Regions from separate parts of the Duganella sp. Root198D2 genome, predicted to be linked through region 1. Evidence: predicted binding sites of a transcription regulator. Region 1 holds the regulator's gene; each other region holds the start of a gene.
What was found. Region 1 encodes FNR, which switches genes on or off when oxygen is low (the NO sensors DNR and NnrR bind a similar motif). Its sites were predicted from a motif close to TTGATNNNNATCAA; they were not measured.
Positions count from the first base shown of each region.

Region 1 (7,403 bases):
GGCAGGGGCCGGTGTTCTGGATGTCATGCGGCGTCTTGCTTGCAGGGCTGGCCGGAGGTGCCGTCGTGCTCGCGCAGCGCGTTGGCATTGAACGGGACCTGATGGCGGTCGCGACGACGCTGCCGCCCCGTGCGGCGCAGGCAATTCCATCCCCCGCCGCCCCCACGCCCGTAGCCACCGTAGCCAACGTAGCCGCCAGCAGGCCGGGTCCGCCGCCGTTGAGCGATTCATCCACGCGGGACGCTGCGCCGCGCCAGGCGGCGGCTTTGCCGCGCCCCGGCGGGCGGAGCACCGGCATCGCCGCCAAGCATCCGGCGCGCTACGCGGGTGCCAAGCAGCCTGTTCGCAAGAAGGCTGCGGTCCGGCGCAAGGCCGCGCCTGAAACGGAAAGGTACCCGGACGTCTTCAAACGCTGCCCGTGGCCCGGCGAGCCCGGCGCGGTGGAGTGCCGCCGGCACATTTGCAATGGCGCCGAAAGCGAAGGCGCGGCATGCAAGCCTTACCGGCCAAAGCCGCGTTAAACGACAGGAAGCGAGATAAAAGAACGCTGCCGCTCCGCGAGCTCCTGGCAGGCGAGGCAGGTCGCTGCGCCAGGCTGCGCATGCATGCGTCCGGCGGAAATGGCGAGCCCGCAGCGCTGGCATTGGCCAAATGTCCCAGTCGCCAATCGCTCCAGGGCGGCATCGATTGCCGCCGCTTCAGCGGAATCGCGCCCAGCCAGCAGCGCGCGCCGCTGGCGCAGGACGGCGGTCCAACGGTCGATTTCTTCAGGTAGCATGACTGGTCTCCACTTTTGGGGCCACTTTAACGGGCATCCTGCGCTGCGTCACCAGTGCCGCTTGACCTAAGTCAAGTTTGGATTATTTATTCCCCCGCCCTGGCATTTGTCCAGTTGCCACGTTGGACGCTACAATCATAGGATGACAGGATTTGACCACCGACAGGACCCGCTTTGACACATTCAACGATTGCGGAACGCAGCCTGCAGTGGCTGCTGGCATCGGCCACGGACGCGATGCTGATCATCGACAAGGACGGCCAGCTGGTACTGGTCAACCCGGCGCTGGAAACCCTGTTTGGCTACGGTCCCGGCGAGCTGCTGGGCAAAGCGCTGGAAACGCTGATCCCGGAACGCTTCCGCCACGGCCACGTGGGCCTGCGGGGCAACTACTTTGAACGCCCGCATCCGCGCGCGATGGGGGCCGGTTTTGAACTGTTCGCCACGCGCAAGGACGGCACCGAGTTTCCGGTGGAAGTGAGTTTGTCGCCGCTGCAGGACAAAGATACGCAGCCGATGGTGATGGCCACCATCCACGACATCAGCGCCCGCAAAAAGGCCGAACACGCATTGCAGGAAAGCGAAGCGCGCATGCGCGCGATCTTCGAAACAGCGGTGGACGCGATCATTACGATCGACGAGCAGGGCACCATCGAACGCTTGAATCCCGCTGCAGAACGCATGTTCGGGTACCCGGAGCCGGAAGTCCGGGGTCGCAACGTCAAGATCCTGATGCCGGCGCCGCACCGCGAGGCGCACGACGGCTACCTGCACCACTACATGACCACTGGCGAAAAACGCATCATCGGCAAAGGCCGTGAAGTGCAGGGCTTGCGCCGCGACGGCGGCACTTTCCCGATGGACCTGGCCGTCACCGAGATGTGGCTGGGCGGGCGCCGCATGTTCACCGGCCTGGTGCGCGACATCACGGAGCGCAAGCACGCTGAAGAAAAGGCGCAGCAACTGCTGCAGGAGCTGACCAGCGCCAACGAAGAATTGACCAACTTCGCCTACGTCGTCTCGCACGACCTGAAAGCCCCTCTGCGCGGCATCGGCTCGCTGGCCGACTGGCTGGCGCACGACTATGCCGACAAGTTCAACGACGAAGGCAAGGAGCATATGCGGCTCCTGATCAACCGCGTGCACCGCATGGGCGCGCTGATCGACGGCATCCTGCAGTATTCGCGCGTGGGCCGCATCAAAGAGGCGGTGGTGCCGGTGCAGCTCGACCAGCTGGTGGCCGAGGTGATCGATTTGCTGGCCGTGCCGGCGCATATCAAGGTGAGCGTCATGCCGGGCATGCCGACAGTGAGCGGCGAACCGACCCGCATCCAGCAGTTGTTCCACAACCTGGTGTCGAACGCGGTCAAATACATGGACAAGCCGGAAGGCGAGATCGAGGTGGGCTGGGCTGACGAAGGCAGCCAGTGGCGCTTCCAAGTCCGCGATAACGGCCCCGGCATCGCCGAACGGCACTTTGAACGGATTTTCCAGTTATTCCAGACCCTGGCCCCGCGCGACCGTGTTGAAAGCACGGGTGTCGGCCTGGCGCTGGTGAAGAAGATTGTAGAAATGTACCAGGGCAGGGTGTGGCTGGAGTCCGAGCTTGGCAAGGGCACCACCTTCTATTTCACCTTGCCGAAGAAAAGAAAGAATAACGCATGAATAATACGAGCAAGCCAATCCTGCTGGTTGAAGACGACCAGGTCGACGTGATGACCATCCTGCGCGCGCTGAAGGAAGTCCATGTGGGCAACCGTGTCGAGGCGATGGAAAACGGCGAGGCTGCGCTGGAATACCTGCGCGATCCGGCCAGCGAACAGCCCTGCATCATCCTGCTGGACCTGAACATGCCGATCATGAACGGAATCGAGTTCCTGCAGAACGTCAAGCAGGACCCGCTGCTGCGCCGTATCCCGGTGATCGTCCTGACCACGTCGGAAGAGCAGCAGGACAAGATGCGCAGCTTCGACCTGGGCGTGGCGGGCTATATGACCAAGCCGGTTGATTACCGCCAGTTTGTCGAAGTGGTGCGTTCGATTAACCTGTACTGGACCATCAGCGAGCTGCCATGAACATGGTAAGGGTCCTTATCGTCGAAGACGATATCGTCGACCGAATCGCCTGCCGCCGCGCTTTCGCGCAGGCGCCGGGCTTCAATTGCGAACTGCTTGAAGCGGAAAGCGGCCAGGAAGGGCTGGACATCGCCTTGCGCGAAGGGCCCGACTGCATCCTGCTCGATTACCATTTGCCGGACCTGACCGGGCTGGAATTCCTGGCCCGCCTGGCGGCCGACCGCGGCGAGCCCCAGCCGAATATCCCGGTGATGATGCTGACCGGCGCCGACAGCGCCACCGTGGCGGCCGAAGCCATGCGCCGCGGCGCGCGCGACTACCTGGTCAAGGATAGCGACGGCCGTTACCTCGACTTCCTGGCCGGGGCCATCGAGCGCCTGCTGCGCGAACAGCGCCTGATCGACGAAAAGCAGACGGCCGAACAGGTGCTGCGCCAATCGCAGAAGGAGCTGCGCGAACTGGCGGCGTACCAGGAAAAGCTGAAGGAACACGAACGCACGCGAATCGCGCAGGAAATCCACGACGAGCTGGGCGGGCTGCTGACCGGCATCAAGGCGTATATCTCGGTCGCGATAGAACGCGGCGGAGAGCAATCGGACCCTTTGCTGAAGGATGCCGCCAAGCTGGCGCAGGATGCCATTGAAACCGTGCGTCGCGTGATCACCGACCTGCGCCCCAGCGTTCTGGACCAGTTGGGCATCTGGCCGGCGCTGGAATGGTACGCGGAACAGGTGGCGCAGCGCAGCGGCCTGCAATGCAGCTGCAATATCACGCCCGAGGCGCAGGCGCTCGAACTGGATGCGGAGCGCAGCACCATGCTGTTCCGCGTAGCGCAGGAAGCGCTGACCAATGTGGTGCGCCATGCCGAAGCAAGCGTGGCGCGCGTCATCGTCGATACCGACGGCGAGAACGTGGTGCTGCGGGTGGAAGACAACGGCAAGGGCATCGAGAGCGCCGGCTTGTCCGACCGCGAATCCTGGGGCCTGTTCGGCATGCACGAGCGCACGCGCCGCTTCGCCGGCGAATTGACTATCGGCGGCAAGGCCGGGCAGGGTACCACCCTGCAGCTGCGCCTGCCTTTGGAGGACAGGAATGGGTGACAAGATCACCGTTTTGCTGGTTGACGACCATGCGATCGCACGCAATGGCGTGCGCCTGATGCTGGGTACGGCGCCGGACATCAGCGTGGAAGGCGAAGCCGGCAATGCAGTGGAAGCGATGCAGCGCGTGGGTGAACGCAGTTTCGACGTGGCGCTGGTGGACATCAAGATGCCGGGCAAGAATGGCCTGGACCTGCTCAAAACGCTGCGCGGCGAATGCCCGCGCATGGCGGTGCTGGTCCTGAGCACCTATTCGGAGGAGATTTACGCGGTGCGGGCGCTGAAGTCGGGCGCTTCGGGCTACCTGACCAAGGATGCCCCGACCTCGACGCTGATCGAGGCGGTGCGCAAGGCGGCATCCGGCGGCAAACATGTCAGTCCGGCATTGCTTGAGAAATTGGCAACCCTGGTGGGCGGCGGCCCAAGCGGCGACCATGAGGAGCTGTCGAACCGCGAGCTGGAAGTTTTCAAGCTGATTGCCCAGGGCGAGTCGCTGGTGCGCATCGGGGAAAAACTACACCTCAGTCCTAACACCGTGACAACCTATCGCAGCCGCATCCTCGAGAAATTGGGCATGTCCAGCAATGCTGAGCTGACCCGCTATGCCCTCGAGCATGGCTTGATCTGATGCGCTGTAGGGGAAGCACTACGGCAACTACACAGGAAGCTTGATACCGGGAAATGGTGCGGGGCGCGATACTCCTTACATCGAAAACAAGGAGCAGCATCATGAGCCCGGTCATCCCAATCACCCCTGCAAACGCCACTAAAACTTGCGCACCTGCCGCAGCGAAATGCTCGCTGTGCAGCTTCAACCGACTCTGCCTGCCGCAAGGCCTGGCCGACGAAGATGTTGCCCGCCTTGACCAGATCATTTCCCGCCGCCGCCGCGTGAGCCGCGACGAGCCGCTGTACAAGACCGGCGACAGCTTCCACAGCCTGTATGCCGTGCGCTTCGGCCACTTCAAGACTGTGCAGGTGAACCAGCGCGGCGAGCAGACGATTGGCGGCTTCCATATGGCCGGCGACCTGCTGGGCATGGAGGCGATCGGCAATGGCCAGCATTCCTGTAACGCCGTGGCGCTGGAAGACAGCGAAGTCTGCGAGATCCCGTTCAACCGCCTGCAAGAGCTGGTAATGCAGATCCCTGGCCTGCTGCAGCAATTCCACCGCACCATGAGCCGCGAGATCCAGCGCGAACAATCGGTGATGCTGTTCCTGAGCCATATGCGCGCCGAACAGCGCCTTGCCATGTTCCTGTTGAACCTGGCCGGCCGCTACGCCCAGCGCGGCTACTCTTCGACCAGCTTCCAGCTGCGCATGTCGCGTGAAGACATCGGCGGCTACCTGGGCCTGACCGTGGAAAGCGTCAGCCGCCAGCTGGCGCGCCTGCGCCAGGACGGCTCCATTGTCCTGAGCAACCGCGACCTGCGCATTATCGACCGCGCCAAGCTGGAAAACATGTCTTCCGGCGGCATGGCGCAAGAACTCGCAGTCGCCTGATCCACGAACCGGTTGTATCACCTGTAGGGGGTGTATGGGGCAGCTTTCGCTGCCCCTTTTTTATAGTTCTTCCTGGATTTGCGTGACGAGCACCCTCGAGCCAGCGACCGCCGCGGAGCGGGTCTGACCCTTGGGTCAGACCCTGGTTTACCGGCGTGTGCTTTGTGCGTCGGATGGCAGAAGCTTGTCAGCGCCATGCGAGAAAATCCAACCCGGCAAACCAGGGTCAGACCCAAGGGTCTGACCCGCCTGCACCACCCGGACTGGCAAGCTTCAGCTTTGCTGACTACTGTGCAAAGACTTCCTTGGCGGCCATTAAGCCATTGAGGGCGGCCGGGAAACCGGCGTAGACCGCCATCTGCATGATGGTCTCCACGATTTCTTCGCGGCTTACGCCGACGTTCAGCGCGGCGCGGATATGGACCTTGAGCTGGGGCGCGGCGTTGCCCATGGCCGTCAGTGCCGCCAGCACGGCGATTTCGCGCGATTTCAGGTCGAGGCCAGGGCGTGAATAGATGTCTCCAAACGGGAATTCGATCAGGTAGCGAGCGAAGTCCGGGGCAATATCCTGCAGGCTTTGCACCACGCGGTCGCCGGCCTGGCCGTCGACTTCATGCAGTTTTGCGAGCCCGCGCTCGTAGCGGCTTTCGGTGTTCATTGGCATGTCCTCCATCAGTGGTTGGATGCGACGCCAGGGACTGCTCCAGGGTGCGGTAATACGCGATCTTGGCCTGCAATGATGCAGCGGATTGTTGCATCGCCTCGATCTCGGCGAGAACGTCCTGCAGGTGTGCCTCCAGCATCCGGCGCCGTTGCGGCACCGTCGAGTCCCCAGCGCCGCGAAGGGTGGCGAACGACTGCATCTTGCCAATTGGCATATGGGTCGTGCGCAAACGCAGCAGGAATTCGATCCAGGCGAGGTCCGATGCCGCATAGCGACGCTGGCCGCCCGCTGCACGGTGGACCGGGGCAATCAGCCCGATGCGCTCGTAGTAGCGGAGGGTGTAGGCCGTGAGGCCGGTGCGTTTGGCGACTTCATCAATGCTCAGGTGCGATTCCATGGGGTGATCGTAGAAGTTAGAGCGCGCTCCAAGTCAAGCACTTTATTACTCTAAGCGCGATACCGCAACTGCCAGCGCCAGGTCCATGGTGTTGATGTGCGCTTCGATCCAGTCCGGCAAGGTGCGGATGATGTCGCGGGTGCTTGCTTCTTCATTGTCAGTTCACGGCACGCTTGGTCGAAGGCAGGCCGCGGCAGGCCCGCCATTGCATCGAGCATGTCGAAGACAATGCGGTGCGACTGGTCGAGAACCGGGATGCCCAGTGCGAGGTCGGGGCCGAAGACGACGGAATCCATGGGGTTCTCCAGTAGGGTCGAACCGCAATTGTGCCGCCTGGCAACAGGCGGGCACATGATCCAGGTCAACTCTTACAGGAAGCGGTCCAGGATCTTCTTGCTGTGCTTATCCAGGGCGAACTGGTCGCGGATCAGGAAGTGGATGCCATGGCTGTCCGACACCAGGAGCGAAACGCTGCCGATGCGGCGGATGTCTTCCTCGCCGCGCAGCACGAAGCTTGTTGCGCCGCGGTCGGTGTCGACGCTCCAGGTGGAAGGGCAGGCAAAGCTGCCCACGTCCACGATCCGCTTAATCTCCGGCATGAATTCGCGGCCGGCCAGCTCTTCGCGCACGATGTCGGCCACTGCGGGCGACAGGTCGGAAATGCGATCCAGCCAGGCCACTTCCTTGCCGTCGATATTCACCAGCGACAGGCCTTCTTCCGGTGCCTGGATGGGAAACGCACGGACCGGCGACACGCCTTCATGCAATACGCCGTTGGCGTCGATCAGGTTCAGCTTGCCGAAGCTGTCCCGGCTCAAAGTAAAATTAATCATCTTCACGGCTCTTTGCTTTGTCATCCATGTCGGTATCGACGTTACGTGCCTGC
Region 1 is NZ_LMIC01000013.1:12,307-19,709, forward strand. It holds gene ASE26_RS14685 (hypothetical protein) at 1-521, shown strand, start outside; gene ASE26_RS14690 (TraR/DksA C4-type zinc finger protein) at 518-778, opposite strand; gene ASE26_RS14695 (PAS domain S-box protein) at 953-2,443, shown strand; gene ASE26_RS14700 (response regulator) at 2,440-2,853, shown strand; gene ASE26_RS14705 (response regulator) at 2,850-3,953, shown strand; gene ASE26_RS14710 (response regulator transcription factor) at 3,946-4,581, shown strand; gene fnr (fumarate/nitrate reduction transcriptional regulator Fnr) at 4,683-5,456, shown strand; gene ASE26_RS14720 (carboxymuconolactone decarboxylase family protein) at 5,743-6,114, opposite strand; gene ASE26_RS14725 (MerR family transcriptional regulator) at 6,068-6,517, opposite strand; gene ASE26_RS14730 (hypothetical protein) at 6,568-6,813, opposite strand; gene ASE26_RS14735 (DUF1854 domain-containing protein) at 6,886-7,350, opposite strand; gene ASE26_RS14740 (ABC transporter ATP-binding protein) at 7,343-7,403, opposite strand, start outside.

Region 2 (7,403 bases), on a different contig from region 1:
ACGCGCTGCTGTTCATCGTGGTGGGTTCGACTGCAACCGGCTGGCTGGGCACCCTGCAACACAGGGGCGTTGACTTCTCGTTCTGGCTGGGCAACCAGGGCCTCGAGTTCACCTCGATGGGCCGTGTATGGCAAATCCTGCTGTTCGTCGGCTTGCTGTTCTGGGCCTTCCTGCTCGGCCGCGGCCTGTGGCCGGCACTGAAGAAACCATCGGAAAGCCGCGGCATCATTGCCATGGTGTTCCTGGCTGCACTGTGCATCGGCGGCTTCTACGCTACTTCCCTGACCTGGGGCAAGGGCACCCACTACTCGATGATCGAGTACTGGCGCTGGTGGCTGGTCCACCTGTGGGTGGAAGGCTTCTTCGAAGTGTTCGCAACCGCTGTCATCGCACTGCTGTTCACCCGCCTGGGCCTGATCCGCGCTGCTTCGGCAAATAGCGCCATCATCCTGGAAACCATCGTGTTCCTGTTCGGCGGCATCCTGGGCACCTTGCACCACCTGTACTTCACCGGTACGCCTACTTCGGTGATCGCTATCGGCGCCATGTTCTCGGCCCTGGAAGTGGTTCCGCTGTCGCTGATCGGCATTGAGGCCTACCGCAACTACAAGCGTTCGCAGTCGGCGCCATGGCTGGCCTCTTACAAATGGGCCATCCTGTGCTTCATCGCCGTGGGCTTCTGGAATACCGTGGGCGCTGGCCTGCTGGGCTTCTCGATCAACACCCCGATCGCGCTGTACTACATGCAAGGCCTGAACATGACCGCTGCACACGGCCACGCTGCGCTGTTTGGTGTGTACGGCATGCTGGGTATCGGCCTGATGCTGTTCTGCCTGCGCGGCCTGGTTGACCGCTTCGCATGGTCGGACAAGCTGCTGGCATCGATGTTCTGGTTCCTGAATATCGGCTTGGCCATGATGGTGTTCATCTCGCTGGTTCCTGCCGGTATCTACCAGGCTGCCGCTGCCATCACCAAGGGCATGTGGTATGCCCGTTCGCCTGAGGTGGTGCACTCCACCTTCATGGAAACCGCGGTCTGGCTGCGTGTTCCTGGCGATATCGTGTTCGCGATTGGCTGCCTGTTCCTCGCCCTGTTCGCCCTGCGCCTGATCGGCAAGGCGAAGAAGGAAGAGACCGTGGCAGAAGGCGTGGCGCTGGAGAACTAAGCAATGCGCCTCACGGGCCACACCGACTATGCCTTGCGCCTGCTGATGTACCTGGGCCGGCAGCAGGGCAGGCTGGTGACCGTGCAGGAGATCGCCAAGGCACACGGCATCTCCGAACATCACCTGCGCAAGGTGGCGCACCGGCTCGGCCAGGCCGGGCTGGTGGCCACCTGGCGCGGACGGGCCGGTGGCCTGCGCCTGGCGCAGCCGCCGGCTTCGATTTCGGTGGGCGCCGTAGTGCGCCTGGCCGAAGCCGACTTCACGATCGTTGAATGTTTTAATGCCACGCGCAATACCTGCCAGCTGGCCGGCGCCTGCCGCCTGCAGGCGGGATTGCACAGGGCGACCGAGGCTTACCTCGGTCATCTCGACCGCCAGACCCTGGCGGACCTCATCTGAAGGAACCATCATGAGTGCGCCTGAAATTTTGCTGGAGCTGTGCGGCATGGTGCCGCCTGAACCGATGGAGCGCGTATTGGAAGCGCTCGACCTGCTGCAACCTGGCCAGCATATCCGCATGGTCATCGACCGCGAGCCGGTTCCCCTCTACCGCATCCTCGAGAAGAACGGCTACCGCCACGCTACGTCGATGCGCGAAGACTATATCTACGAAATCCTGATTACCCACGCCGACTGATGCAACGCAAGCTGGCTTTCGAGCATACGCCCGGGCTGGCGCTGCCGCTGCGATTCCTGCTGGCGGCGCCGTGGTTCGGGGCATTGGCCGGACTGCTGCTGGTGTGGCAGGGCGCCGAAGCGATGAGCACGCGCTGGGCGCCGGCCACCTTGGCTGTGACCCATTTGCTGACCCTCGGTTTCCTTGGCATGGCCATGGCAGGTTCGCTGCTGCAGATGGTGCCGGTGGTTGCCGGCGTCGAGCTGCACTGGGCGCGCCGGCTCAGCCCCGTGATCTGGGGCGCCCTGGCCGGCGGCGCACTGCTGCTGGCGGCGGGCTTCCTGCATGGCTTGCCGTGGTGCCTGCGCGCGGCCGGCATCCTGCTGGCTGGCGCGTTTATCCTTCTTGTTGCCGTGCTGGCGCGGGCGCTGTCGCAGCGCTCCGCGCCGAACGCGCTTCCCGTCGTCGCCGGCATGCGCCAGGCCGTGCTGGCGCTGGCCTGCGCCGTGACGATCGGCGTGGCGCTGGCGGCTTTCCTGGTTGGCGCGGTGCGCCTGCGCGTGATGGAGTGGACCAATGTGCATGCCGCCTGGGCCCTGGTGGGCTGGGTCGGCGTGCTGGTGGTGTCGGTGGTGTTCCAGGTGGTGCCGATGTTCCAGTCCACCCAATTATTCCCGCGCCAACTGGCCTTCACGCTGCCGCCGCTATGCCTTGGCGGGCTGGTGCTGTGGACCGTCGGCTACCTGCTTAACCAGCCGTGGCAATGGATCGGGGCGGGCCTGGTGAGCGTTTGCCTGGGCCTGTTCGCGGTCTATACGCTGGTGCTGCTGTTCCGCCGCAAGCGCGCGGCCGATGTGTCGACCTGGTACTGGTGGCTGTCGCTTGGCTCGCTGCTGGCCAGCGTTGCCGTGTTCCTTTGCCCGCGCGGCATAGACAAAGCGCTGGTGCTTGGCGTGCTGTTTATTGTCGGCTTTGCCATGTCGGCGGTGAACGGCATGCTGTACAAGATCGTGCCGTTCCTGTTGTGGTATCACGGGCAGCACGCCGGCTGCGATGTGCCGGGCGTGCGCCAGCTGATGCCGGAGAGCGAACCGCGCGTGCAATTCGCCTGGCATGCCGCCAGCGTGGTGCTGCTGCTTGCCGCTGCCATCGCACCCGGCTGGCTTGCCCAGGCGGCAGGTGGGGTATTGGCAGTTGCCTGCATGCGCCTGGGCTTCGACCTGGCGCTGGCTGCGATCAGCCTTCGTAAGCTCGCAAACGAGCAGAATCAAGAATCTTGATCTGGCGGCCGTTCACGGCAATCATGCCCTGGTCGGCCAGCTCGTGCAGCACGCGCGAGAAGTATTCCGGCGTCAGGTTCAGGCGCGAGGCCAGCAGCTTCTTGCTGACGGCCAGCGTGATCTCGGAACCATCCCCCGCATCGTCATCCTTCAACAGATAGCCAATAATGCGCTGGCTGCCTGAGCGCAGCGAGTAGGCTTCCACGTCCGAAATCAGGCCATGCAAGCGGCGGCTCATGCCGGCCAGCATGCGGCGGGCGAACTGCGCATTGCGCGCCAGTTCGGCGAATACGGTGTGTTTGGAGATGTGCAGCAGCATGCAGTCGCTGACAGCGTGGGCGGTGACGATGTAGGGCTTTTCCATGAACATCAGCGCTTCGCCGAAGCTGTGCCCCGGGCCGATGATCTCGACGATCTTCTCGTTGCCCTGGACGGAAAGGAAGCTGAGTTTGACCTGGCCGAATATGACCATGTGGAAGCCGATGCATGGATCGCCGCGCTGGAAGACTGCGCTGCCGCGCGGGATGTGGTGTTCGGTGGTGCCGGCAGCCACCAGCGTCAGCTCCTCCGGCGACAGGTCTGCGAACAGGGGCAGTCGCTTGAGGAACTCGCGGTGGTCGATTTTGGGGCTTGGCATGTGGTTCTCCTGAAATGGCAAAAGGACCCGCTGGGCGGGTCCTGTCCTGGTTAAGGTAATGTCGGTTCTAATCCTGAAGATCAGTGGCCCGAGTCACCGTCAGGCTTGCTGCTGGTCCGGAAGACTTCCGGATTCTCCTTGCCGGTCACGTAGAGGAAGCCGACCAGGCCTTTCTCCATCCGCGACAGGGCGTGGTCGACCAGGATGAAGCGTCCTGGCACCTCGGTCTTGAACTCGACCATCGTTGCGCCGCCGGGAGCCACGGTCGTGGTCTGCACGTTTTGCAGCGGAGGCGAAGTCAGGTCGCCCAGGTTGTAGACGCGGTCGAACACTTCACCGATCACGTGGAAGCTGGAGGTTGCGTTAGGACCGCCGACACCGAAGAAGATGCGGACGGTTTCGCCGACCTTGGCTTCCATGCGGTGGGTTTTGGTCAACGCATCGTGGGTGCCGTTGAACATCAGGTGTTCCGGTTGTTCGGCCAGCAGTTTGTCCAGCGAGAATTCGGCTTCACCTGGAGTGCCGTGTTTCTGCGCGGTGTACAGCTCGCCCTGCATCACGTAGAACTCCTTGTCGACCTTCGGCAGGCCGCCTTCCGGTTCCACCAGGATCATGCCGTACATGCCGTTGGAGATGTGCTGGGCCACCATCGGGGTAGCGCAGTGGTACACGTACAGGCCCGGGTTGAGGGCCTTGAAGGTGAAGCTCTTGGTGCTGCCTGGAGCCGCCTGTGTCACCGCAGCGCCGCCGCCTGGTCCGGTCACGGCATGGAAGTCGACCGAGTGGATCATATGGCTGTCCTTGGCGTTGGACATGTCGACATTCACGGTATCGCCCACACGGACGCGGATGAACGGGCCTGGAACCTTGCTGTTGAAGGTCCAGTATTTGTAGGTGGTGCCATCCATCATCTGGCCGAGCACCTCGGTGGTGTCCAGCTTCACGTTGACAGTTTGCGGGCCGCGTTTGCCGACAGGCGTGCCCACTTCCGCTGGGCTGCGCGAAACGTCGGCACCTTTTGGTGCTGCTTTGAGTTCGCCTTCGCCAACGATGATCTTGCCGATCATGCCTGCAGCCACGTGGCCTGGCAGGGAGCAGATGTAAGTGAATTCGCCTTTCTTGTCAGCCTTGAACACGATGGCGGTCGATGCGCCTTTGTCTTTCAGCTGGTTCGACTTGACTTTGAAGTCAGGCACCGAGATGTCGTGGGTTGCGCCATCGCCGTTGACCAGGTTGATCTGCACCACAGCACCTTCCGGCACGCGCAAGGTCGGATTGGCCTTGCCCTTGGATTCGCCGGCGTCGCTGACGAAAACCAGCTTACCGTCTGCGATATCGGTGTGCAGGGTAAAGGTCACGTCGGGACGATATTGGACTGCAGTGCTGCCGCCGTGCTGGCCATGTTGTGCATAAGCTGGCGCCAAGGTTGCTGCGCCGATCACCAGTGCAGCGATGGCTTTGGACATCAGGGTCGGTTTCATTTTCTTCTCACAGGTTTGTCCGGCACGGGATTGCGCCGTTTGACAAGCAAATCTTATGTTTTACATGCATGTTATTGAATTGACGCAGGTCAAAAATTTGGAAAGAACTGCGTATTCTCAATGCAAGTCAGTTATTTTTGATCTAGATCAAGCCGTGAGAAGACCCCGCGCCACACCCTATGGCGCCAATTGCTGGAGAATCGTGTAGGCCGCCTTGATGCGGTCCTCGTTCGGATAGGTGGAATTTGCCAACATGACAATGCCGATCTTCTTTTTCGGCACGAAAACCGCATAGGCGCCGAAGCCTCCCGTGGAGCCGGTTTTGTGGAACAGGGTGGCGCCGCCTGCCGCGCCGCGCGCGTCGAGCCGTTTGGCCGCAACCAGTTCGCGAGTCATCGACGGGGCGCTGCCGCTTTGCAGGCGCTCCAGTGAGACAGGATAGGGGTACTGTTCCCAGCCAAGGCCTTGTACCAGTGGGCCGGCTTCAAAATAAGGCACGTGGGTTGCCGCGACGGCGCGTCGCATGGACGGCTCCAGGCGGCCCGGATCGATATTCGCCTGCACGAAGCGCAGCAGGTCTGCGCTGCTGGTTTTGACGCCGTAAGCCTCTGCGTCAAAGGGGCCGGGATTCACACGGACTTGCAGGTCGCCCTTGTAGCCCCAGGCGTAGTTCGCCATCGCGTGCTCCGGCACATCTTCGTAGGTGTTGTTCATGCCGAAGCGGGGGAAGATCTCGGACACCATCGCAGTCGCGAAATCCTTTCGTAGCGCAGCTGCGGCGGCGTGTCCAAGCAAGCCAATGCTGGGGTTCGAGTAACGGCGTTTGGCACCCGGCGCTGCGTCCGCCTTCCATGCGCGGAAGAAGGCCATTTCCCGGCCCTCGCGTACATCGTCAGGGAATTGCAGCTTAAGCCCGCCGGCAGTGTAGGTACCGAGATGGAGCAGGGTGGCTTTGTCGATTTCGCTGCCTTTGAGTTGCGGCAGGTAGCGCGAAGGATGTGCGTCCAGCGACAGCTTGCCTTGCGCCTGCGCCCAGGTGGCCAGGGTGGCGGTCATGGCCTTGCTGACCGAGCCGATTTCGAACAGTGTGTTCTCGCTGACAGGCGCATTGGTTTCGCGCGAGGCGATGCCGTAGTTGAAGTAGTAGGGCTTGCCGTCCAGCGTGACGGCGACCGCCATACCGGGCATCCCATGCTCTGCCATCAACGGACGAATCGCGCCATCAACAGCGGAGCGCACTTTCAGCCCGCGCAGGAAGCTCTCGCGCACCTCCATGCCATTACCATCGCCGACCTGGGCGAAGACGACGCGCTGGCCGCCGCGTTCAAGCCAGCCTACATACCAGCCCAGCTCTCGGCCGCCATCGCTGCCGCTGCCGGTCTTGCCGAAGACCTGCCAGCCGCCGACTTGCTCGGGCCATTTGACCAGCGTTCGAGCCATGTCGTAAGCATTCGGTTTGACGTCCAGGCCGCGGTTGACGACTCGACGCAGGAAAGCGATTTGCTCGTCCGGCGAAATGCGCAGCGAAGAGCCGAGCCAGGATTCCGACAGGCCGTTGTTCTTGCCTGGATCTCCGCTGACATCCGCATTGCCATAGTCGAAACGCTTGACGTAGCTTGCGAAGCGCTCCTCGCCCAGTTGCAGCGTGACTTGCTGGGAATACCAGACGACCGACTCCTTCATCCACGAACTCGGATCGTGCGATTGCCGCCATACGGGACGCCAATCCACGTAGCCTTGCTTGAAGGGGAGCACGGGGGCATGCTCGTCCCACAGCACGCCCGCATCGTAGCCCATCAGCGCGAGCGGCAGCTTGAAGGTCGACATCGGCGGCAGGCGTTTATCGCACACGCCATCGTGCGCCAGCCACTTGCCGCTGGCCGCATCGGCCATAGCCAGGCAATGCTCTGCAGAATACGCGAGCAAAGGGAGGCCCAGCCCTGCAAGCAGGGCGAAGATTTTGCGTTTCATTTTTTTTCTCGGTTTAGAGTTTTGCGAGTTGCGCGGGGAGTTCGCGCAGGAAGGCTTCTTTGGTGCGCGGGCCCGCAGCACCTTCGATCAAAGTCTCGTCCTGGGCCAGGCGCGCGAACACGATGGTGCGCTGGCCATTGGTCGCCCAGCCTACGAACCAGCCGTAGGACCGGGAGTAGTCGTCCTTGCCGTCCGGGCCGACGGGGGCACCGGTACCGGTTTTGCCGAAGACTTGCCATCCGTTCGGCAGGT
Region 2 is NZ_LMIC01000034.1:130,188-137,590, forward strand. It holds gene ASE26_RS20705 (nitric-oxide reductase large subunit) at 1-1,166, shown strand, start outside; gene ASE26_RS20710 (Rrf2 family transcriptional regulator) at 1,170-1,565, shown strand; gene ASE26_RS20715 (DUF2249 domain-containing protein) at 1,576-1,803, shown strand; gene ASE26_RS20720 (hypothetical protein) at 1,803-3,062, shown strand; gene ASE26_RS20725 (Crp/Fnr family transcriptional regulator) at 3,019-3,699, opposite strand; gene nirK (copper-containing nitrite reductase) at 3,780-5,180, opposite strand; gene ampC (class C beta-lactamase) at 5,358-7,151, opposite strand; gene blaOXA (class D beta-lactamase) at 7,165-7,403, opposite strand, start outside.
Region 2: a site for FNR is predicted at 5,318-5,331, ahead of nirK (copper-containing nitrite reductase). Genes of this name have one in related genera too.

Region 3 (7,403 bases), on a different contig from region 1:
CACGGTGACGGGGACTGCGTTGCCGTTGTCGATCAAGGTTGCGATGTCGATCTGTACGCGGGCGCGCTGGATCCTGGCGTTGTTGGTGTAGGCGCCGATGGCGGCTGTCATCTCGGCGGGCGTGGCCTGGGCTGGGCGAACCAGGGCCAGCAGGGGGAGCGCGGCTAGGAGTTGGCGGCGGGTGGTCATTTGTTTTCTTCGCGCAGGGTGGCGAGGTAGGCGACTACGTCTTCCACTTGCTGCTCGGTGAGGATGGGTTTGTCGCGGTGCGATGGCGCTACGCGTGTCAGGCCGGTGGTTTTGCGGTACGCGGGCATGATGGTGCCGGGGTTGATTGCGCTGCTGTCGGCTATCCGCTGGCGGAGCTGGGCGGGGGTGTAGCGGTCGCCTACGCCTGCCAGGTCGGGGGCCAGGTTGCCTTGGAAGCGCTCCTCGGGGATGGGGGCGGGGTGGCAGAGGAGGCAGAGGCCTAGCTGGCGGTTGGCGACTATGGCGCGGCCGGTGTCGGGGTTGCCTGGTTGGGCGTGGGCGGGGGCTATTGTTATGGCTGACGCTAGCAGAAACCGGTAAACCGGTGTCAGACCCAAGGGTCTGACACCGTCTGAGCGAAGGGCGCGGACTGGCGGCATTTGGGGCGCCTCGCCTCTTTCTATGCCTTTTTCAGGCTGTGGTTTTTTAGCGGGAGGTCGCGGATGCGTTTTCCGGTGGCGGCGAAGATGGCGTTCAGCACTGCGGGGGCGGCTACGGCGATTGTTGGCTCGCCTACTCCGCCCCAGAAGCCGCCGCTTGGCATGACGACCGTTTCGACTTTCGGCATTTCGTCCATCTTCAGCACGTTGTAGGTGTCGAAGTTGGTTTGCTCGGCCTGGCCGTCCTTGATGGTGATCTCGCCGTACAAGGCGGCGCTCAGGCCGTAGACGAAGCTGCCTTCCACTTGCGCTTCGATCTGTTGCGGGTTCACTGCGTGGCCGGGATCGGTGGCGGCGACGATGCGGTGGATCTTCAGCTTGCCGTCTTTGCTGACCGAGACTTCGGCCACGGCGGCGACGTAGCTGCCGAAGCCCATGGTCTGGGCGATGCCGCGGTAGATGCCTTTCTTCGGTGGCTTGCTCCAGCCGGCTTTCTCGGCCGCTGCGTTGAGGACCGCCAGGTGTTTCGGGCTGTCTTTCATCAGCTTGCGGCGCAGGGCAAGCGGGTCCTGCTTCGTGGCGTGGGCGATTTCGTCGATGAAGCATTCGACGTAGATCGCGTTCTGGTTCAGGTTCACGCCGCGCCAGAAGCCTGGCGGCACGGCGGGGTTGCGCATGGCGTGGTCGATCAGCAGGTTCGGGATGGTGTAGCCGAACGAAGCTTCCGGGCCGGGCGGGTTAAGGCCCTGGAAGACTGCGGGATCCTTGCCGTCCTTGACGTTCTGCGGGAACAGCGCGGCCAGGATCGACTGGCCGGCAATGCGCATGTGCAGTGCGGTCACCTCGCCTTTTGCGTCCAGGCCTGCGGTCAGTTTGCATTGGCTGACCGGGTGGTAGCGGCCGTGCTGCATGTCTTCTTCGCGGGTCCAGATCAACTTGATCGGTGTGCCGGGCATTTCCTTGGCGATCTTCACGACCTGCGTCACCCAGTCGTGCGTGGCGCCGCGGCGGCCAAAGCCGCCGCCGAGGTGCAATTTCGTCACGTCGCATTTGGCCAGCGGCAGGCCGGCGGCCTCGCTGGTGGCGGCCAAGGCGGCTTCGCCGTTCTGCGTTGGTGTCCAGACGTCGCAGCGCTCGGGCGTCCACACGGCGGTGGCGTTCATCACCTCCATCGTGGCGTGGTTCTGGTGCGGGTAGCTGTAGACGGCTTCGATTTTGCGGTGGGCGCTGGCCAGGGCGGCTTTGGCGTCGCCGTTGCTGTTGCCGACTGCGGCTTCGGGTGCGTCCAGGCCTGCCTTGATCCAGGCGGCGGTGTCCTTGCTGTTCATGCCGGCGTTGGGGCCTTTGTCCCATTCGATCGGCAAGGCATCGAGGGCGCTGCGGGCGCGCCACCAGGTGTCGGCCACCACAGCCACTGCGCTGTCGCCTACCTGCAGTACTTTTTTCACGCCGGGCTTGCTGGCGATAGCTGCAGCGTCAAAGCTCTTCACCTTGCCGCCGAAGACCGGGCAGTCCTTGATAGCGGCGTTCAGCATGCCCGGCAGCTTGAAGTCCATGCCGTAGATCTGCTTGCCGGTGGTCTTGTCGACCGTGTCCAGGCGCGCCAGGCGCTTGCCGGCCAGCTTCCAGTCTTTCGGGTCTTTCAGCTTGATGTCGGCGGCGGCGGGTGCCTGCAGCTTGCCGGCGGCGTCGGCGACTTTTCCGTAGGTGAGCGCGCGGCCGGTTGGCGTGTGGGTGATCACGCTTTTCGCGGCCACGCATTCATTCGCGGGCACGCCCCATTGGGTAGCTGCGGCCTGCACCAGCATCGTGCGGGCTGCGGCGCCGCCCTTGCGCACGTATTCGTGCGATTCGCGCACGCCGCGGCTGCCGCCGGTGGAGAAGCTGCCCCACACCCGGTTGCGCGCCAGCTGGCGGCCGGGCGAGGGGTATTCGGTGGTGACCTTGCTCCAGTCGCCGTCCAGTTCTTCCACCACCAGCTGCGCCAGGCCGGTCAGCGTGCCCTGGCCCATTTCGGAGCGGGCGATGCGGACCACGATGGTGTCGTCCGGTTTGACGACGACCCAGGCGTTGATTTCAGGCGCGTCGGGAGCGGCAGCGGTTGGCGCCTGCTGCGCTTCTGCGAACGGGATGTGGAAGCCGAACATCAGGCCTGCGGTGGCGCCCAGCGAGCGGCCGATGAAACCACGACGGGTCATGCCGCTCATGCTTTGCTCCCTTCCACGATGTCCAGGCCTGCGGTCTTCACGTCGCCGCCTTTGGCAATCACGTGGATCGCCTTGCGCACGCGGTTATAGGTGCCGCAGCGGCAGATGTTGGTCATGGCGGCGTCGATATCGGCGTCGGTCGGGTTCTTCTTCTGTTTCAGCAGCGCGGCGGCGGCCATGATCATGCCGGACTGGCAGAAGCCGCATTGCGGCACATCCAGCGCGGCCCAGGCTTTTTGCACCGGGTGGCTGCCGTCCAGGCCCAGGCCTTCGATGGTGACGATCTTCTGCCCGGCCGTCACGGTGGAGACAGGGCGCACGCAGCTGCGCGTCGGTTCGCCGTCAATGTGCACGGTGCAGGCGCCGCACTGCGCTACGCCGCAGCCGTATTTGGTGCCGGTGAGTCCCAGCTGTTCGCGGATCACCCACAACAGCGGGGTATCTTCTTCGGCCTCGAACTCGCGTACCTGGCCATTGACGTGCAATTTCATGTCCTGCCTCCGGGGGAATAGGTGGGATGTGAATCCGCGAAATATTACTCCCGTTTTAGCTAACTTGTGTTCGTTCGGGCAATTTTGACTTAGGTCAAAGATTTTGCTGCGTCGCATCAATACACTTTCAGTCAGCAAATCTCAATGACCAAACGAAAGAGGCAGTGAAATGAAGAAAGCGATTTTGGCAGTTGTCCTGGGTAGCGTGGCGCTTGGTGCAATGGCACAGGAAACCCCTTGGCAGGTGCGCGCACGTGCCGTGCACATCAACCCTGCGGACAAGTCCGATCCGATCCTCGGCGTGGGACCATCCGACCTCATCAGCGTCAGCAACAAGACCATTCCGGAAGTGGATATTTCATACTTCTTCACCCCAAATATTTCCGCCGAGCTGGTGCTGACCTATCCGCAGAAGCATGACGTGTACATTGATGGCGAGTCCATCGGTACCTTCAAGCACCTGCCGCCGACCCTGCTGGCGCAGTACCACTTCATGCCGTCCGCCCAGTTCAGCCCGTACGTTGGCGTGGGTGTGAACTGGACCACCTTCTCCAAGAACAAGATGCTGGGCGGCCTGGGCAGCCTGGAGCATGACAGCTTCGGCCTGGCCCTGCAGGCTGGCGTGGATTACAAGCTGGACAAGAACTGGTCGCTCAACCTGGACATCAAGAAAGTGCAGATCCGCAGCGACGTGCTGCTGGCGGGCGTGAAGGTCAGCAAGGTAAAGGTTGATCCTGTAATGCTGGGCGTGGGCGTAGGCTACCGCTTCTAATTGCTGAACAGTCCGCCCTGCACTTCCGCGCGCAGCTCCTGGGCCAGCGCGCGGCGGCGCGGGTCGGTGGCGAAGTAGCCGATATCGACCGCCACGCCTTTCGATTCAAGGTGAATCAGGTCGCCATAGCGGGCCGGCATTTGCAGCCGCAGGAAGTAAAGTTCGAGCTGCGTCACGCTCATCTTGCCGGCGGAGACCTGTTCCACCAGCAGCTTGCCGTTGGCGAGCACGATGTGTTCATAGTCCGTGGCATGGCGAGCGAAGTAAAGGAAAGCGGCCGCCACGGCCGTCATCTCCAGCACGGTGAAGAAAAGCACCTGCCACATGCCGATCAACACAAAGCCCGTTGCGACCGCAAACGAGAACAGGCACATCAAGGCATAAGCCATCCCCATCTGCTGGGGCGACAATGAGCAATTGCGCCGCAGAAGCCATTCCCTGCGTTCGCTGAGCAAGTCCCGGTTCATGAGACATTCTAGGCACAACTCGCTGCCAAAAGCAAAATGTCCACTTCGGGGTCAGGAAAGAATGTGGACATTTTCGCTAAGAATGTCCACATTCGTTCCTGACCCCCGGTTGGACATTTCGTCGGCGCGGGGCAAGGTGAAGATGAAGGTGGCGCCTTCGTTGGACTTGCTGCGGACCACGAGGGTGCCGCCGTGGGCCTCGGCGAGCTGGCGCGAGATGTAGAGGCCCAGGCCTAAGCCCGCGGGCATGCCTTCCATTTTGCCGCGCTCGAAGGGTTCGAAGATTTTCGGCAGCACCTCTTCGGGGATGCCGACGCCCTGGTCGATCACTTCGATGCGGGCATTCTCGCTGTCGGCATGCAGGCGTACGTCGACCGGCTTGCCGCCGCCGTAGCGCAGGGCGTTGTTGATCAGGTTGACGATTACCTGCTCCACGCGGAATTCATCCCAGCACCCGGCTACCGGCTGCACGATCGACAGTCGTAGTTCGCTCTGCATGTCGGCGGCGTGGTGCGACAGGTCGCCGACGATGCGCTGCAAGAGCGCTTCCAGGTCGACGCGTGCGGGGCGGATCGAGAGCTTGCCGGCGCGGATGCGCGATACATCGAGCATGTCGTCGATCAGGCGCACCATGGCGTGGATCTGGCGCATGTCGCGCGCCACCATGCGTTCCAGCTGCTCCGGCGCGAAGTGGTCCATGTTGCCGCGCTCGAGCTGCAGCTTGCGCATCTGCGCTTCCAGGTAGAGGGTGTTCAGCGGCGTGCGCAGTTCGTGCGCCACCATCGACATGAACTGGTCGCGCATTTCCAGCGCGCGCTGCAGCTCCTGCTGTACGGCGTTCAGTTCACGCACCGTGGCTTCGCGCTGTTCAACGATCTGCCGAACTTCCTGCTTTTGCCGGTACAGGTCGACGAAGACATTCACCTTGCTTTTCACCGCATCCGAATCCAGCGGCTTGTAGAGGAAGTCGACCGCGCCTGCTTCATAGCCTTTGAAGGCGTAGTTCAACTCCCTGCCGGCGGCGCTGACGAAGACGATGGGGATGTGGCGGGTCTTGCCGGTGCCGCGCATCAGCTCCGCCAGTTCAAAGCCGTCCATGCCGGGCATCTGCACGTCCACGATGGCGAGGGCGAATTCGTGTTCCAGCAGCAGGGCCAGCGCTTCTTCGCCGTTGCGGGCCTGGTAGATGACGCGGTCATCGGCGCGCACCAGGGCATTCAGGGCGCGCAGGTTTTCCGGCAGGTCGTCCACCAGCAGTACATTGGTCGGTTCCATCAGTGCGTCTCCAGCATCAACAACAATTGCTTGATCTGCTCAAGCGGCAGCACCAGGTCGGGAGCGCGGGCGTTGATCGCCTCCTGCGGCATGGTTGCAATTTCTGCTTCGTTCGGGTCCTGTACGACCGTCAGGCCGCCGGCCCTGCCAATGGCCGCCATGCCCGCTGCGCCGTCTTCATTGGCGCCCGTCAGCAATACGCCTGCCAGGCCGGCGCCGTAGGCGTCGGCCGCCGTCTCCATGGTGATGTCGATGGCGGGCCGGGTGAAATGCAGGGGGGCGTCGCAACTCAGCGAGAAGCTGCGGTCGTTCTCGAGCAGCAGGTGGTAACCAGCCGGTGCAAAATAGAGAGTACCTGGAATTACGTCCTCCTTGTCGCCCGCTTCGCGTACGGGTAGCGCGACCTTTTGCTGGAATACCTCCACCAGCTGGTTTTGCCTACCACTCTTTACGTGAAGCACGACGACTATCGGTAAGCGATAACCGCGCGGCAGCGCCGGCAGCATCTGCAACAACGCATTCACACCGCCGGCCGACGCGCCGATCACGACCGCCTCCGTGGTGCGGCCTTGCACAGCCAGTTCCAGCGAAGGGTCGGTTTGCATTATTTTTTCCTGAACAGGCGATCGCGCCTGGCGAGCACTTCAAACCTCGGTCCATAGGCGGAGAAGTCGATGCTCTCCTTGCTCCCCAAACCCAGGAAGCCGCGGTGGCATAGCGACTCGTGGAACAGCCCGAGCGCCCTCTCCTGCAACTTCTTGTTGAAGTAGATCATCACGTTGCGACAGCTGATGAATTGGGTTTCGGCGAACACCGAATCGGTGGCCAGGCTATGGTCGGCGAACGTGACGTTCTCGCACAGCGAGCGGTCGAACAGGGCGGCGTTGTAAGCGGCCGTGTAATAGTCGGAGAAGGCGCGCTTGCCGCCTGCCGCCTGGTAGTTGGCGGTGTAGGTGCGCATGTTCTCCAGCGGAAAAACGCCCTTCTTGGCCTTCTCCAGCGATTGCGGGTTGATGTCGGTGGCGTAGATGATGCTGCGCTCCAGCAGGCCTTCTTCCTTCAGCAGGATGGCGAGTGAGAACACTTCTTCGCCGGTGCTGCAGCCGGCCACCCAGATCTTCAGCGAGGGGTAGGTGCCCAGTACGGGCATCACGTGCTCGCGCAGGCCGATGTAGTAGGTTGGGTCGCGGAACATTTCCGTGACGGGTATCGTCAGGTATTGCAGCAGCTGGCTGAAGGCGCTGGCTTCATGCAATACACGCGACTGCAATTGCGAAACGGTGGCGCAGCCCATTTCGCTCATGGCGTGCAGCACGCGGCGTTTTTGCGAGGCGCTGGTGTAGTCGCGGAAGTCGTAGCTGTAGCGCAGGAAGATCGCTTCCATCAACATGCGCAGCTCGATTTCGACGCTGCTGATAGGCGCCCCGTCGCTCATCACACCGTGTCCATGGCTGGCATCCACACCCGCAGCAACGAGTACAGGCGGGACAGGTCGATCGGCTTGGCCAGGTAATCGTTGGCGCCGGCGGCCAGGCATTGCTCCTGGTCGTCCTTCATGGCCT
Region 3 is NZ_LMIC01000012.1:31,887-39,289, forward strand. It holds gene ASE26_RS12670 (SoxY-related AACIE arm protein) at 1-189, opposite strand, end outside; gene soxX (sulfur oxidation c-type cytochrome SoxX) at 186-629, opposite strand; gene ASE26_RS12680 (xanthine dehydrogenase family protein molybdopterin-binding subunit) at 650-2,836, opposite strand; gene ASE26_RS12685 ((2Fe-2S)-binding protein) at 2,833-3,327, opposite strand; gene ASE26_RS12690 (OmpW family protein) at 3,497-4,099, shown strand; gene ASE26_RS12695 (DUF2244 domain-containing protein) at 4,096-4,566, opposite strand; gene ASE26_RS12700 (hybrid sensor histidine kinase/response regulator) at 4,618-5,841, opposite strand; gene ASE26_RS12705 (chemotaxis protein CheB) at 5,841-6,446, opposite strand; gene ASE26_RS12710 (protein-glutamate O-methyltransferase CheR) at 6,446-7,276, opposite strand; gene ASE26_RS12715 (response regulator) at 7,276-7,403, opposite strand, start outside.
Region 3: a site for FNR is predicted at 3,412-3,425, ahead of ASE26_RS12690 (OmpW family protein). Genes of this name have one in related genera too.